2 regions of the Frankia sp. CcCS3 genome follow, and region 2 is predicted to be linked to the other one. Evidence: predicted binding sites of a transcription regulator. Region 2 holds the regulator's gene; the other holds the start of a gene.
What was found. Region 2 encodes LexA, which represses DNA repair genes until DNA is damaged. Its sites were predicted from a motif close to CGAACNNNNGTTCG; they were not measured.
Positions count from the first base shown of each region.

Region 1: a site for LexA is predicted at 3,760-3,773, ahead of ruvC (crossover junction endodeoxyribonuclease RuvC). Genes of this name have one in related genera too.

Region 1 is NZ_CDWRCL010000013.1:2,490-9,787, forward strand. Features, by position in the region: gene secD (protein translocase subunit SecD) at 1-490, opposite strand, end outside; gene yajC (preprotein translocase subunit YajC) at 638-1,114, opposite strand; gene ruvB (Holliday junction branch migration DNA helicase RuvB) at 1,300-2,346, opposite strand; gene ruvA (Holliday junction branch migration protein RuvA) at 2,476-3,219, opposite strand; gene ruvC (crossover junction endodeoxyribonuclease RuvC) at 3,219-3,734, opposite strand; gene AC08OQ_RS02490 (YebC/PmpR family DNA-binding transcriptional regulator) at 3,838-4,593, opposite strand; gene pdxT (pyridoxal 5'-phosphate synthase glutaminase subunit PdxT) at 4,616-5,215, opposite strand; gene pdxS (pyridoxal 5'-phosphate synthase lyase subunit PdxS) at 5,212-6,144, opposite strand; gene AC08OQ_RS02505 (hypothetical protein) at 6,294-6,848, opposite strand; gene AC08OQ_RS02510 (glycosyltransferase family 4 protein) at 6,936-7,298, opposite strand, start outside.
Region 2 is NZ_CDWRCL010000017.1:7,855-15,152, reverse strand. Features, by position in the region: gene nrdR (transcriptional regulator NrdR) at 1-229, opposite strand, end outside; gene AC08OQ_RS03175 (LysM peptidoglycan-binding domain-containing protein) at 556-954, opposite strand; gene lexA (transcriptional repressor LexA) at 1,259-2,029, shown strand; gene hflX (GTPase HflX) at 2,095-3,555, opposite strand; gene AC08OQ_RS03160 (helix-turn-helix domain-containing protein) at 4,002-4,670, shown strand; gene AC08OQ_RS03155 (VOC family protein) at 4,601-5,044, opposite strand; gene dapF (diaminopimelate epimerase) at 5,097-5,972, opposite strand; gene AC08OQ_RS03145 (EAL domain-containing protein) at 6,032-6,919, opposite strand; gene miaA (tRNA (adenosine(37)-N6)-dimethylallyltransferase MiaA) at 7,029-7,298, opposite strand, start outside.

The sequences.
Region 1 (7,298 bases), on a different contig from region 2:
TGCTCGGCGTGCTCTGGCTGGCCGTCGGGGCCGACTGGCCCGTCGCGCCCGGCGTGGGTGCGGGGACCGCCCCAGTGGGGGTGGGAATGGGCCCCGGGGTGGCCCGGCCGGACGTGGCGACCTCACGGAAACGCAGTTCGGCGGTCTGCCCGACCAGATCCACGACGTCGTTGCGGCCGCGGCCGGGCACCGAGATCTCGATCTGGTTGCCGGTGCGATGAACCTCGGACTCAGCGACGCCCAAGCCGTCAACGCGCTGCCGGATGATGTCGACGGCCTGGTTGACGGCACCGCTGTCGACGTTGTTCCCCTGCGTGGCACGAGGCGTGAGGATGACGCTCGTCCCGCCCTGCAGGTCGAGCCCGAGCCGGGGCTTCCAGTTTCCGGTAGCGGCCATGAGGCCGTAGAGGACGACGATCAGACCGCCGAGGATCCCCAGCCGGGTCCAGACGGAGATTCCCCTGGATACCCGTGCCGAGCCGCGTGCCACCTGCGAGTCCCTTCCTCACGCGCCGGTATGCCGGCGCTCGTTCGTCTCGCCGCTGCCCGGACCGGCGGTGCCCAAAGTATCCGAACGAATGTCACCGAGGGTGCGTTCCGCTCCCCGAACGGTAGTGCTCGGTCAGGTGACCAGCGGTCATAGCTCCTTGCGGGGCGGGTGTGTCGTTTCACCGCCCGTGCCGCCGTCCCCACCGGAGACGCCACCACCGGGAGGCGACGCCTCGGCGCCACCAGGGCCACCAGGGCCGTCGGAACCGTCGTCGTGCGACTGCGGTTCCCCGGAGGACTCCCCGCCGTCCCCGGCTCCGTCGGGCGTACTGATCACCCGGGCGATCGCGCTGCGCGAGAAGCGGCAGACGACATCGGGCGCAACTTCCAGCAGGACGTCACCGTCCTCCAGCTCGACGACCGTGGCGTAGAGACCAGCGGTGGTCGTCACCAGGGTACCGGGAACGATCCGCGACATCTGCTGCTGTTGCGCCTTGGCGCGGCGCCGCTGCATCGAGAAGAAGTAGACGATCACCAGGATGAGGATCAGCGGGAACAGGAGCCCGCTGATCGAACTGCCCCCGTCCTTGTCGGCCGTCACCGAAGCTGCCACGAGTACGTGCACGTCCTGCCCTCCTGATGTGTTGCGGCGATCGTACGTATCGATCGGATGCCCGTGGTGGGCAGGGCGGTTGTGCCCGGCGCGCAGGACCTCCTCCGGCCGGAATGGCCGCTGTTACGGGGACGGCTCACCCAGGACGAACCAATCACCTTCAGTGGCCGCTCCCCGGCCGACCGGCCCTCTCACAGTCATTCTCCCTCGGTAAACAGCGAGACCTGGGTACGGCCGAGCGGATCGGTGACGGGGTCCAGACCGAGGTGCTCGAAGGCGGCGGGGGTGGCCGTCCGGCCCCGGGCGGTACGGATCAGCAGGCCGGCACGCAGCAGGAACGGCTCGGCCACGTCCTCCACCGTCTCCGGTTCCTCCCCGACCGACACGGCGAGCGTGGTGAGCCCGACCGGACCGCCGCCGAACCGGGTGACCAGCGCCTCCAACACGGCCCGGTCGAGGCGGTCCAGTCCGAGCCCGTCGACGTCGTAGATCCGCAGCGCCGCCTGGGCGATCTCGCGGGTGACCACGCCGTCGGCCCGCACCTCCGCGTAGTCGCGCACCCGGCGCAGCAACCGGTTGGCGATGCGGGGCGTACCACGCGACCGGCCAGCGACCTCGGCGGCTCCCTCGGCGGTGAGGGTGACCCCCAGCAGGCCGGCCGAGCGAGTCAGCACCCGGGCGAGCTCGTCGGCGTCGTAGAAGTCCAGATGGGCGGTGAACCCGAACCGGTCCCGCAGCGGGCCGGTCAGCAGGCCCGACCGAGTCGTGGCCCCGACCAGCGTGAATGGCGACACGTCGAGGGGGATCGCGGTCGCGCCCGGGCCCTTGCCCAGGATGACGTCAACCCGGAAGTCCTCCATCGCGGCGTAGAGCAGTTCCTCGGCTGGCCGGGCGATCCGGTGGATCTCGTCGAGGAACAGGACCTCTCCCGGGGAGAGTGCGGTGAGGATCGCGACGAGGTCCCCGGCGCGTTCGATCGCCGGCCCACTAGTCATCCGCAGCGGAGCCTCGAGCTCCTGCGCCATGATCATCGCAAGGCTGGTCTTACCCAGACCGGGCGGGCCCGACAGCAGGACGTGGTCCGGCGGGCGACCGCGCGCCCGTGCCCCCTCGAGCATGATCGTAAGCTGCTCGCGCACCTTACGCTGGCCGACGAACTCGGCCAGGGTGCGCGGACGCAACCCGGCCTCGAAGGCGCACTCCTCGGGACTCGCCGCGGCGGACACCAGGCCGTCGTCACTCATGTCCCACCTCCGCGTACCCCCGCCCCCCGGCGTACCCCCGCTCCGGCTGACCGCCGCCCCGACTACCCTCGCCCCGGCTGACCAGCGCCCGACGCGGCCGCGCGCCGCCTAGCGGCGTCATAACGGCCCTCACCTGCGTAACACGGCGAGGCTCGCGCGCAGCAGTGCCGCGGCGTCGGGCGGGGCGCCGCCGGTTCCCGCGCCGGCCCCGGCCCGGAAACCCGGGGCACCTTCCTTGCCCGGGACGTCTCCCTCGCCCGGGACGGCACGCTCGCCACCCGCAGCGGCGCCCTCGCCGGCGGGCGCGGCCAGGACCACGAGCGCCCGCGACACGGCGTCGTCGGCCTCACGACCCGAGTAGCCCAGGCCCACCAGCGCCTCCCGCACGGTCGCCGCGACCCCGACGGCATCGGCCGGCACCGGTTCCGGTCCCGGCGTCGGGCGCGGGCCGGGCAGCGGCGCACCACCACTCGGCGGACCGAGCCGGTCCCGCAGGTCCAGGACGATGCGCTGCGCACCCTTGCGCCCGATACCGGGGACCTTCGTCAGCACCGCGAGATCCTCCTCGGCAACGGCGCGGCGCACCGTGTCGGGATCGTGCACTCCGAGCACGGCCTGGGCGAGCTTGGGCCCGACCCCGGCCGCGCTCTGCAGGATCTCGAAAACGTCGCGCGCATCGGCGTCGGCGAAGCCGTAGAGGGTCAGCTCGGTCTCGCGCACGATCAGGGTGGTGGCGAGGGAGGCGGACTCCCCCACCCGCAGCCGCGACAGCGTCGACGGCGAGCAGTGGACGAGCAGGCCCACCCCGCCGACCTCGATGACGGCGGACAGCGGGGTCAGCGCGGTGACCGTGCCGGCCAACGACGCGATCATCAGGTGGATCCGCCCGGCGCGGCGGAACGGAACCGGGCCAGCGCCGGCCCGCGCCACAGGTGGCAGAGCGCCAACGCGAGGGCGTCCGCCGCATCGGCCGGGCGTGGCGCCTCGGTCAGCCCGAGCAACCTGGTGATCATAAAACTGACCTGCGCCTTGTCCGCCCGGCCGCTGCCGGTCACCGCGGCCTTCACCTCACTGGGCGTGTAGAGACCCACCGGCAGGCCCCGCCGGGCGGCCAGCATGATGGCGACCGCCCCGGCCTGCGCGGTACCCATCACGGTACGCATGTTCGCCTGGCTGAAGACCTTCTCAACCGCGACCGCCTCCGGACGGGTGCGATCGAGCCAGGCGTCGATGCCGTCGGACACAGCGCACAACCGTTCGGCGACCTCGGCGGTGGCGGGGGTGCGCACCACCCCCACCTCGACCAGGCGGGCCCGGACACCGAGGCCACCGTCGACGACCCCCAGGCCACACCGGGTCAGCCCGGGATCGACCCCCAGCACCCGCATCCACCCTCCCGACCGCACGTTCACAAGAACATTCGTTCGAATCTAGGGGCGGCGACGCAACCGGACATCCACGACACGCCCAACAGATCGCCTGAGAAGACGATCAGCTGCCGACTAGCTCCATCACGTCGTCGGAGATGTCGGCATTGAACCAGACGTTCTGGACGTCATCGAGATCCTCAACCGCCTCGATGAGCTTGAGGACCTTGGCGGCGGGTTCGGCCTCCAGCGGCACGCTCACGCTCGGCAGCCAGGAGATGTCCGCGGAGGTGACCGCCAGGCCGGCGCCGGTGGCGGCCACCCGCACGGCGTGCAGATCGGTCGCCTCGGAGACCACCTCGAAGGCCTCCCCGACGTCGTTGACCTCCTCCGCGCCGGCGTCGAGCACGGCGAGCAGTACGTCGTCCTCGGTGAGGCCGGCGGTCTTCTCGATAAGCACGACACCCTTGCGGTTGAACAGGTACGACACCGACCCCGGGTCGGCCACCGTGCCGCCGTTACGGGTGATCGCCACCCGGACATCCGACGCCGCCCGGTTACGGTTGTCGGTCAGGCACTCCACGAGGATCGCCACCCCGCCCGGGCCGTACGCCTCATAGGTGATGTCCTCGTAGTTCACCCCACCGGCGAGCTCGCCGGAACCCCGCTTGACGGCCCGTTCGATGTTGTCGTTCGGCACGGACTGCGACTTCGCCTTGGCGATGGCGTCGGCGAGGGTCGGATTGCCCGCGGGGTCTCCGCCGCCCGTCTTGGCCGCCACCTCGACCGTCTTGATCAGTTTGGCGAACAGCTTGCCCCGGCGGGCATCGATGACCGCCTTCTTGTGCTTGGTGGTCGCCCACTTGGAGTGGCCGCTCATGACCTGCCTCTCTTGCGCCCGATCATCGACCGGACCCGGACGATCGGACGCTGTCGACGAATAGCCGGTGCGCCCGGGCATCACCGGTCAGCTCCGGATGGAACGCGGTGGCCAGCAGCGGCCCCTGGCGGACCGCCACCGGCGCCTCGGCGACACGGGCCAGGACCTCGACCGCGTCTCCTGCCTTTTCTACCCATGGTGCCCGGATGAAGACCGCGTGCACAGGTGGCCCCGCCACCCCGACGACCTCGAGGTGTGCCTCGAACGAGTCCACCTGCCGGCCGAAGGCGTTACGCCGGACGACGATGTCCAGTCCGCCGATCAGTGGTTGATCCGGCCGGCCGCCCACGACGTCCCGCGCGAGCAGGATCATGCCAGCACACGAACCGAACACGGGCAACCCCGCGGCCACCGCCGCCCGCAACGGCTCCAACAGCTCGAACACGCGCAGCAACCGGCCGATCGTGGTGGATTCACCCCCGGGCAGGACGAGCCCGTCGACCTCGGCAAGCTCCACCGCGTGGCGCACCGCCACCGGCCGCGCGCCGGCCTCGGTGAGCGCCCGGGCATGCTCGCGCACATCCCCCTGCAACGCGAGGATGCCGATCCGCGGGCCACTCACCAGCCGCGGTCGGCGTAGCGGGCTTCCGGGGGAAGCTCGGTGACGTTGATGCCCACCATCGCCTCGCCGAGGCCCCGGGAGACCTTCACCAGAACGTCGGGGTCCTTGAACATGGTGGTCGCCTCGACGATGGCCCGGGCGCGGCGCGCCGGGTCCCCGGACTTGAAAATCCCGGACCCGACGAACACCCCGTCCGCGCCGAGCTGCATCATCAGCGCCGCGTCCGCCGGAGTGGCGATACCGCCGGCGGTGAACAGCACGACGGGCAGCCGGCCGAGCCGGGCCACCTCGGCGACCAGCTCGACCGGGGCGCGCAGCTCCTTGGCCGCCGTGTAGAGCTCCTCGGCGGGCAGTCCCGACAGCCGGGCGATCTCCGCCCGGATGGTACGCATGTGCACCACGGCGTTGGACACCTCGCCGGTGCCCGCCTCACCCTTGGAGCGGATCATCGCCGCGCCCTCGGCGACCCGGCGCAGTGCCTCCCCCAGGTTGGTGGCCCCGCAGACGAACGGCACCGTGAAGCGCCACTTGTCGATGTGGTGGTGCGGGTCGGCGGGCGTGAGGACCTCGGACTCGTCGACGTAGTCCACCCCGAGCGCCTGCAGCACCTGTGCCTCGACGAAATGCCCGATCCGGGCCTTGGCCATGACCGGGATGGAGACCGCCTCGATGATCTCCAAGATCATGTCGGGGTCACTCATCCGCGCCACCCCACCCTGCGCCCGGATGTCGGCGGGAACCCGCTCCAGCGCCATCACCGCGACAGCGCCGGCGTCCTCGGCGATGCGGGCCTGCTCGGCGGTGACCACATCCATGATCACGCCGCCCTTGAGCATCTCCGCCATGCCGCGCTTGACGCGGGCGGTACCGGCCTGCCGGGCGGAGTCGATCGCCGGGCCGGCGGCGGGGGCAGTCTGGCCCTCGGGCATGATGTGCCGTCTCTTTTCGCTGGGTCGGGTCGCCAGGGCCGCGGGGTACCGGCATGTCTGGCACCTGCATGCCGGCTACCCCGCCGGATGGTTCCCGTGCGGGTGGGTCGGTTTTCCATGGTACGGCGATCTCGCGACCGGCCGAGCCGTCAGGAGGCCAGCCCCGGCAGGTCGCCGCGAGGGACGCCCTCGCCGCGGATCGGCAGGGCGTCATCGATCTCGAAGTAGCCGGGGGGCGACCGGCGGCCGGCCAGGTGCGCCATCCGCACCACGCGCCGGCCGGCGAGTGCCCGCAGGTCGCGGACCGCGTCGTTGTGGAACTGCCGGGCGAGCGCGACCCGGGCCGCGCAGGAGTCGACCGCATGCAGCTCGGCGGGGTGGTGCTGGCCGGCCGCGGCGACCTCGGCGGACCGTAACGCCCGGCTCAGGGCATTTTCGCTCTGCTCGACCGCGGCGTCCAACGCCCCCCCGGCGAGCAGGCCTGGATAGGCCGTTCGGGCCCGGGCCACGCTCTCACCCAGCTCGGCCAGCTCACACCGCAGGGCCAGCTCGCGCGCGGCGTCGGCGCGGGCGAGCAGGTGCGCCACCAGCCCGCCGCGGGCGTCCGCGACCCGGGCCGCGAGTCGGTCGAGCCGAGTGGCCAGCCAGGTCAGATAGGTCGCGATCGCCACCACCAGGGCGACCACCACCACGACGACGGTCATCCCGCGCAGCGTAACCAACGGCCGAATGTGACGTGGCTCTGGTACCGGGACAGGTCAGTTACCGGGGCAGGTCAGTTACCGGGCAGGTCAGTCCCCATTCCTCGCGTCGCCCCGGACCGGCGGCTGCATCGCCGTCGCGACCGACACCCGCATGTCCCCGGAGACCATCTGGTACACCCCGACGATCCGCTCGGCGATGACCCGCCAGTCGTAGGCGGCGACGACGGCGCGACCGCGTTCCGCCAGCCGCGCGGCGCCGGCGGGATCACGTAGCACCTGGGCCAGGGTCGCGGCCAGCCGCGCGGGATCGCCGACGTCGAACAGCCTGCCGGCGCGCCCGTCATCGAGGACCCGGCGGAAGGCGTCGATGTCGCTGGCCACCACCGGGGTCCCGGTCGCCATCGCCTCGAGCAGCACGATCCCGAAGCTCTCCTGACCGGTATTCGGGGC
Region 2 (7,298 bases):
GCACCGGCCGGCCCTGGCAGGCCTTGCGGACACCGGCGATGACCTTGGCCCGGCTGAACGGCTCGGCCGCCCCGCTGCGCTTGCGAACCTGAAGGGACGCCTCCTCCATCGTAGTGAACCGGCGACCGCAGGACAGGCAGGACCGCCTGCGGCGGATCGCCGAACCCTCCTCGGCCTCCCGACTGTCGACGACGCGACTGTCCGGATGCCGGCAGAACGGGCACCGCACGCGCTACGCCTCCTTCGCCCGCGCCGGAGCCGACCGCCCCGGACCGGGGACGACGGGACACCGTTGAGGACCCGGCATCCACGCCGGACGGACCACCTTGTGGATGGACCGCCAGCTCCCCGTGGAAGACCTGTGGAACAACCTGTGGATGACTTACACCCCGGTAAGCACCAGATGTTGTGTCCACGGTAGCGCACGGCCCCAGAGATGGGGACAGCACCCCCGTATGGTCCGTGTGGTCCGCACCGCACGTCGACGAAAGACGACGGCGCGCGAGCCCCCGCGCCGAGACACTCGTGGACCCGGGAAGCCGGGGAAGCCGGGCGTCAGGGAAGGAGTAGCGACTGGCCCGGGGTGATCAGCGGCGACCGCAGGTGGTTCAGCCGCATCAGCCGGTCCACCACGACCCGGGTGTCGGCGCTCTCGTCGAGCGCCACCGCCACCGCCCACAGCGTCTCCCCCGGCACGACCAGATGGCGCCGCGGCGCCTCCGCGGCATCCGGCCCGGCGATCGACACCCCAGGCATGATCATGATTGCTACCGCCACGACAATCGCCACGACAATCGCCACGACAATCGATACCACCACCACCCGACCCCGCCGGGTCAGCCGGAGCGGCGGGGGTGCGGGCGGGCGACCCGGCGGGTATCCCGCCGGCCGGCGACCCGCCCGGTCCCTGGCCGTCGACAGGTCGACGACCCGCGCCCTGTGTGCGGATCCCATGGCACCCTCCCGTTCCGACGACACCGAACGCCGAAGATCGAACCTTCGTTCGATCGAACGCGTGGTCGATTGTCGCATCGGGAACCGGAAACCGCCAGGAACACGCTCGAACAGACGTTTGAGATTCTGCGACCCGCCGGTTACCGTCGAGTCGATCGGGTGTGAACCGGGCGGTTTCCCTCGGTCACGGACAGCGGCGAGTCGGTGGGTGACGGCTTCCGGAGCGGGACGGTCCGCCGTGCGGCCACCGGCCGGCCGGTGGCCGCACGGCGGAAGAAAAACGCGACGAGGAGAGCGGTAAGCGATGACTAGCCAAGGCAGGGGTACGCGCCGGGGCGGAACCCGCGGCAACGTGCGAGCCTTTCCCGAAGGCCCCGCGGACGCGGGCCTGACCCCCCGGCAGCGCAAGGTGCTAGAGGTCATCCGGGCCGCGGTGGAGCGGCGCGGATATCCGCCCAGCGTGCGGGAGATCGGTGAGGCGGTCGGCCTCACCAGCACCAGTAGTGTGGCTCACCAGCTCAAGGTGCTCGAGGAGAAGGGCTACCTGCGGCGGGACCCGAACCGCCCGAGAGCGATGGAGGTGCTGACCGTCGAGCACCCCCGGCGGCGCGCGGATGCGGACGCGGGCGCGACGACGGTGGCGGGCACGATTCCCATCATCGGTGAGGCGGCGCCGGGCACCACCGAAGGAAGCAAGTCGGACGCCGCCTACGTGCCGGTGCTGGGCCGAATCGCCGCCGGTGGCCCGATCCTGGCCGAGCAGGCGGTCGAGGACGTCTTCCCGCTACCCAGGGAGATCGTCGGCGAGGGCACTCTGTTCCTGCTCCGAGTCGTCGGCGACTCGATGATCAATGCGGCGATCTGCGACGGTGACTGGGTGGTCGTCCGCCAGCAGCCGGTCGCGGACAACGGGGAGATCGTCGCCGCAATGATCGACGGGGAGGCGACGGTCAAGCGCCTGCGGGTTCGGGACGGCAAGATCTGGCTACATCCGGAGAACCCGGCCTTCGCCGACATCGCCGGTGAGGATGCGACCATCCTCGGCCGGATCGTGGCTGTGCTCCGCAGGGTTTGACGTGGATCGGCCGGCCGCCCATCGGGTGGCCGGCCGGGTTGCCTCGCGTTTGATCGCTCCTGGGCTCAGGCCCGGTAGGCGTGCAGCTCCGCCGCGAGTCCCGGGGAGACCCGGGCGGACAGCCGGGTACCGGTCTCGGTGTGCTCCAGCGTGAGCACCTCGCCGTTCGCGTGCACCCGGGAGACCAGGTCGCCCCGGCTGTAGGGCACGAGCACGCGCATCTCCACGTCGGGATGCGGCACCCGGGCACAGAGCGCGTCGACCAGCGCGGCCAGCCCCTCGCCCGTGCGTGCCGAGACGAACACGGCGTCTGGGGCGAGCTGGCGCAGCCCCGCGACGACCGTCGGCTCCACGGCGTCCACCTTGTTGACGACGATCAGCTCGGGAACACCGCCCGCGTCGATGTCGTTGAGAACCTCGCGCACGGCGGAGATCTGCGCGGCCGGATCCGGCGATGATCCGTCCACAACGTGCAGGATGAGATCGGCATCGGCGACCTCTTCCAGCGTCGAGCGGAACGCCTCGACAATCTGATGCGGCAGATGCCGGACGAATCCGACGGTGTCGGTCAGGGTGAAGGCCCGGCCGTCCGGCAGGGTCGCCCGCCGCACGGTCGGATCGAGGGTGGCGAACAGCGCGTCCTCGACTAGGACACCCGCGCCGGTCAGCCGGTTGAGCAGCGACGACTTACCGGCGTTGGTGTAACCGGCGATCGCCACGCTGGGGACCTCGCCCCGCCGCCGGGCGGAACGCTTGGTCTCCCGCACGGTCGTCATCGCGGCGAGCTCGCAGCGCAACCGCGCCATCCTGGCCCGCAGCCGCCGACGGTCGGTCTCGATCTTCGTCTCACCGGGACCACGGGTACCGATGGGCGCCCGGCCGCCGCCGCTGGCCGCGGCCCGCGACATCGACTCACCCCACCCACGCAGCCGGGGCAGCATGTACTGCAACTGCGCGAGCTCGACCTGGGCCTTGCCCTCTCGAGAGGTCGCGTGCTGGGCGAAGATGTCCAGGATGAGGGCCGTCCGGTCGATGACCTTTACCTTGACGACCTCCTCCAGCTGCCGCAGCTGACCCGGGGTGAGTTCGCCATCGCAGACCACCGTGTCCGCGCCGGTCGCCGCGACGACCTCGGCGAGCTCGCGCGCCTTGCCCGAACCGACGTAGGTCGCGGCATCCGGCCGATCGCGGCGCTGCACGAGCGCGTCGAGCACCACCGAACCGGCGGTCGTGGCGAGCGCCGCGAGCTCCGCCATGGAGCTCTCGGCCGACCGCAGGGAACCCGACGTCCATACGCCGATGAGGACGACACGCTCCAGCCGCAGCTGCCGGTACTCGACCTCGGTGACGTCGTCGAGCTCGGTGGCGAGACCGGGAACCCGCCGCAACGCGGCGCGATCCTCCAGGTCGAAACCGTCCCCAGAATCGTCGAAGAAGTTCGGCAGGTAAGACGGATCGGCGCCAGTCAGCTTGATGAGGGATCTGTCGAGAGTGGACGCATCGAAGGCGTCAGCAGGAAGTGTCATACCATCCGTTCTCAACGCGGCCCGTTACCGCACCATTCCGCGATCATTCCGTGCCGCTTGCTCCGGCCGGGCCCCACGACCCGGTGGCCCGAGGAGGATCCGCCGGTCCGGAAGACCCTGCCACGCTCGTGGCGCGTCTCCCCCCTCGTTTCCCGGCGAATCCCGTCGCCAACCAGGGTCCCACGCCACCACGTCGATCGCGAACCGTTTTGCCGCTCCGCCGGCGTAGCGTCTGCGCCGTGTACCACGAGTACCACGAGAGACGGGCCCGCCGCCTCGCCGCGACGATCTGGGACAGCTCGGGCCGCCCGACTCCCCCGGACACCACGCGGACGACGGCGGACCGGCGTCCGGACAGCACCGGGCCCTCGGAGGGCACCGGGCACACAGGCGGCACCGGGCACACAGACTTGGTGTGCAGCCGGCGGGTGTTGCCGGACGGATGCATGGACATCATCTGGAGTTCCGACGCCAATCTGATCGTCGCGGGGCCGGACACGGCGGCGAAGCTGGTGCGCTGGGCACCAGGCGTGCGGCACGTCGGGCTCCGCTTCGACTCGGGCTCTGGACCATCCCACCTCGGAGTGGCCGCGGACGAACTGCGCGACCAACGCATCCCGCTCGCCGACCTGTGGGGCGACGGACCGGCGCAGCGACTCGCCGAGCGGCTCGCCATGGCCGCTGATCCCCTGGTCGCATTCGAGTCGTCGATCGCCGCCCGGCCCGTTCACCCGGCGCTCGTGGACCGGTTGGTTCCCGCCGTTCTGGCGGGTGCCCGCGCCCGGGCGCCCGTGGACGACCTCGCGCGCATAGTCGGGCTGAGCGAACGCCAGCTGCTGCGTCGCTGCCGGCGCGTCTTCGGATATGGCCCGAAGACGCTCGCCAGGATCCTCCGGATGCAGGACGCCCTGCACGCGGCGCGGGCCGGCATCCCGTTCGCGGTCGTGGCGGCCGAGGCCGGCTACGCCGACCAGGCGCACCTCGCCCGGGAGGTACGCGCGCTCGCCGGAGTTCCGCCGACCCGTCTCATCCGAACTGCCAACGTTCAGGACGAACTGGACGTCTCGGTAGCGGATGTCGCGGATATCGCGGCCACTACGGGCAGTGGGGCGTAGAGGTCGACGTGGTTGCCGTCTGGATCGAGCACGACCGCGTACCGCTGGCCCCAGAAGGCGTCCCAGGGCGGAAGGTGGCCGGCGTGACCGGCGCCGACGAGGTCGGCGTAGACCTCGTCGACCTCGTCCGGCGTGTCGCAGGCGAAGGCCAGCCCGACCCGCGGCGAGCCGGTACCCGCCGACCAGTGCGGATCAAAGGATCGGATGGTCGCCTCGCTGTCGAACGCGAGGCGTAGACCGCCGGGCAGCTGCACCTCGACGTGCGGCTGGGCGTCGGCCCCGGCGGGCAGGTCGAGGCCGAGCCGGCGGTAGAACGCCAGGGACCGGGCCATATCAGCGACGATCACACCGGTCAGGGTGAACGATGGTGGCATGAGGGCACCGTAGGGCCGGCAGGCGGGCCGGGTCTTGTAGGAAACGGACACCTCACCCGACCGGGTCGTGGACCTCCGCACGGCGCAGCACGCCGTCGAAGACCAGCTCGGCGGGCCCTCGCAACAGCACGGTCTCCGGCTGCCAGATCACGACCAGGCCGCCGCCGGGCACATCCACCTCGACCTCGACCGGCGCACCCCCCGGCCGAGCACCTCGCCGGGCCGCCCAGGCCACCGCGACCGCGCAGGCACCGGTGCCGCAGGACGCGGTCTCCCCGACCCCACGTTCGAACACCCGCATCGCCACCCCACCCGGCCGGGCGACGACGATCTCCACGTTCACCCCGTCCGGGAAGTCGACCGGGGAGAACGACGGTGGTCGGGTCAGGTCGAGCCGACGCAGCCCGGCGACGTCCAGGTCGTCGGCGAAGCAGACCGCGTGCGGATTACCCATCGAGACCGCGGTCGCGGTGAAGGCACGATCGGCGACGGTGACCGGGGCCCCGGGTCCGTCGATGATCCGCGGCGGTCCCATGTCGACCGTGACGTCACCGTCCACCGCGACCTCGACGAGCCGCAGCCCGGCGCGGGTCGCGACGTGGAACCGTCCCGGCTGGGCGTATCCGGCGTCGACGAGGTAGCGGGCGAACACCCGGGCGCCGTTGCCGCACATCTCGGCAATCGAACCGTCAGCATTGCGGTAGTCCATGAACCAGCGCGCCCGGCCGGCCAGACCGGCCGCCTCGGGAACCGCGGCGCAGAGCACCACCCGCAGCACCCCGTCGCCCCCGATGCCGGTCCGCCGGTCGCACAGCGCGCGCACCAGGCCCGCGGTGAGGTCGAGGTCCCCGTCGGGATCCGGCAGGAGGACGAAGTCGTTGCCCGTCCCGTGGCCCTTGACGAATCGCAACCCCAGCTCGTCCCGCACGTCGCCGATCGTACGGGGGACGCCGCTCGGCACCTGACGACCGGGCTCCCGCGGCGGCGTCAGCCGGCGGCGGCCCGCGCCCACTCCCGCATCCGGTCGTCGGAATGCGACGGCTTGTACCAGCGGTCGGGCCGGCCGCGCCCGAGGGCGATCATCCGAGCGTCCTCCACCGGCACCGGCGGACAGAACACCGGTCCGATGGCGCGATCGCAGCCAAGATCCACCACCCGGGACGCCAGGCGCGCGGTGTCGACATCGTCGGCGACGACGGGCAGGCCGCGCTGGTGGGCGAGCCGGACGATGGCCGCGAGCACGGCCTCACCCTCGAGGTCCTTCATGGTCGCCCGCAGGAACAGGCCGTCGATCTTGACGAGGTTCAGCGGCAACTGGTCGAGCACGGCCAGCGAGCCCAGCCACGTGCCGAAGGACCCGACCGCGATCGCCACCCCGAGAGCACGCAGCCGGGTCAGCAACCGGGGCACCATCGGCGCGGCGAGCCCGAGGGTCTGCTCGCTGAACTCGAGGCCGATCGCCCCGGCCGGCAGCACCCGGCCCGAGACGAGCCGGTCGACCTCGGCCGCGAAGGCGAGGCTGGCAAGCTGGCGGCCATCGATGTTCACCCACAACCGGGGCGGGCGGATCGGCGTCCCGACCGCCATCCGATGCCAGGTGCGCGCCTCGGTCACGGCCATCCGCAGCACCCACTGGTCCACCTGATGGACGAGGCCCGCGGCCACGGCGATCGGCATGAAATCCGCCGGGCCCAGCACCCCGCGTTCCGGGTGCAGCCACCGCGGATGGGCTTCCATCCCCGGCACCGACCCGTTGCGCAGGTCGACCTCCGGTTGGAAGTGCAGCCGCAGCGAACCATCATCGAAGGCGGCGTAGAGCGCGGGGACGAGAGTCAGGTCGGGTGGGGTACCAGCATCAGCGGTGGGCGCGGTCACATCGATCTCTCCAGACGCCGTGCGGGACCGGCCGCCGCGCACCGGCCACCGGCGACGCCACGCATTGGCGGCGGCCCGATCGACCCCGACCCGGTCGGCCGATCACCCGTCAGAGCGAACCCACCAGCCGTCGCACCTGGGTGACATCTGGTTTGTCCAACCAGGCTATCCGGTTATCCCGCCGGAACCAGGACCTTTGTCGACGGGCAAAGCGCCGCGTCGCCGTAATTGTGGCGAGCTTGGCCTGTTCAGCGGAGTCCATTGCGCCGTCGAACCAGGCCAGAACCTGGGCATAGCCCAGTGCGCGAGACGCGGTTCGGCCTTCCCGCAGGCCGCATTCCACCAACCTTCGCACTTCGTCAGGAAAACCAGCACCCCA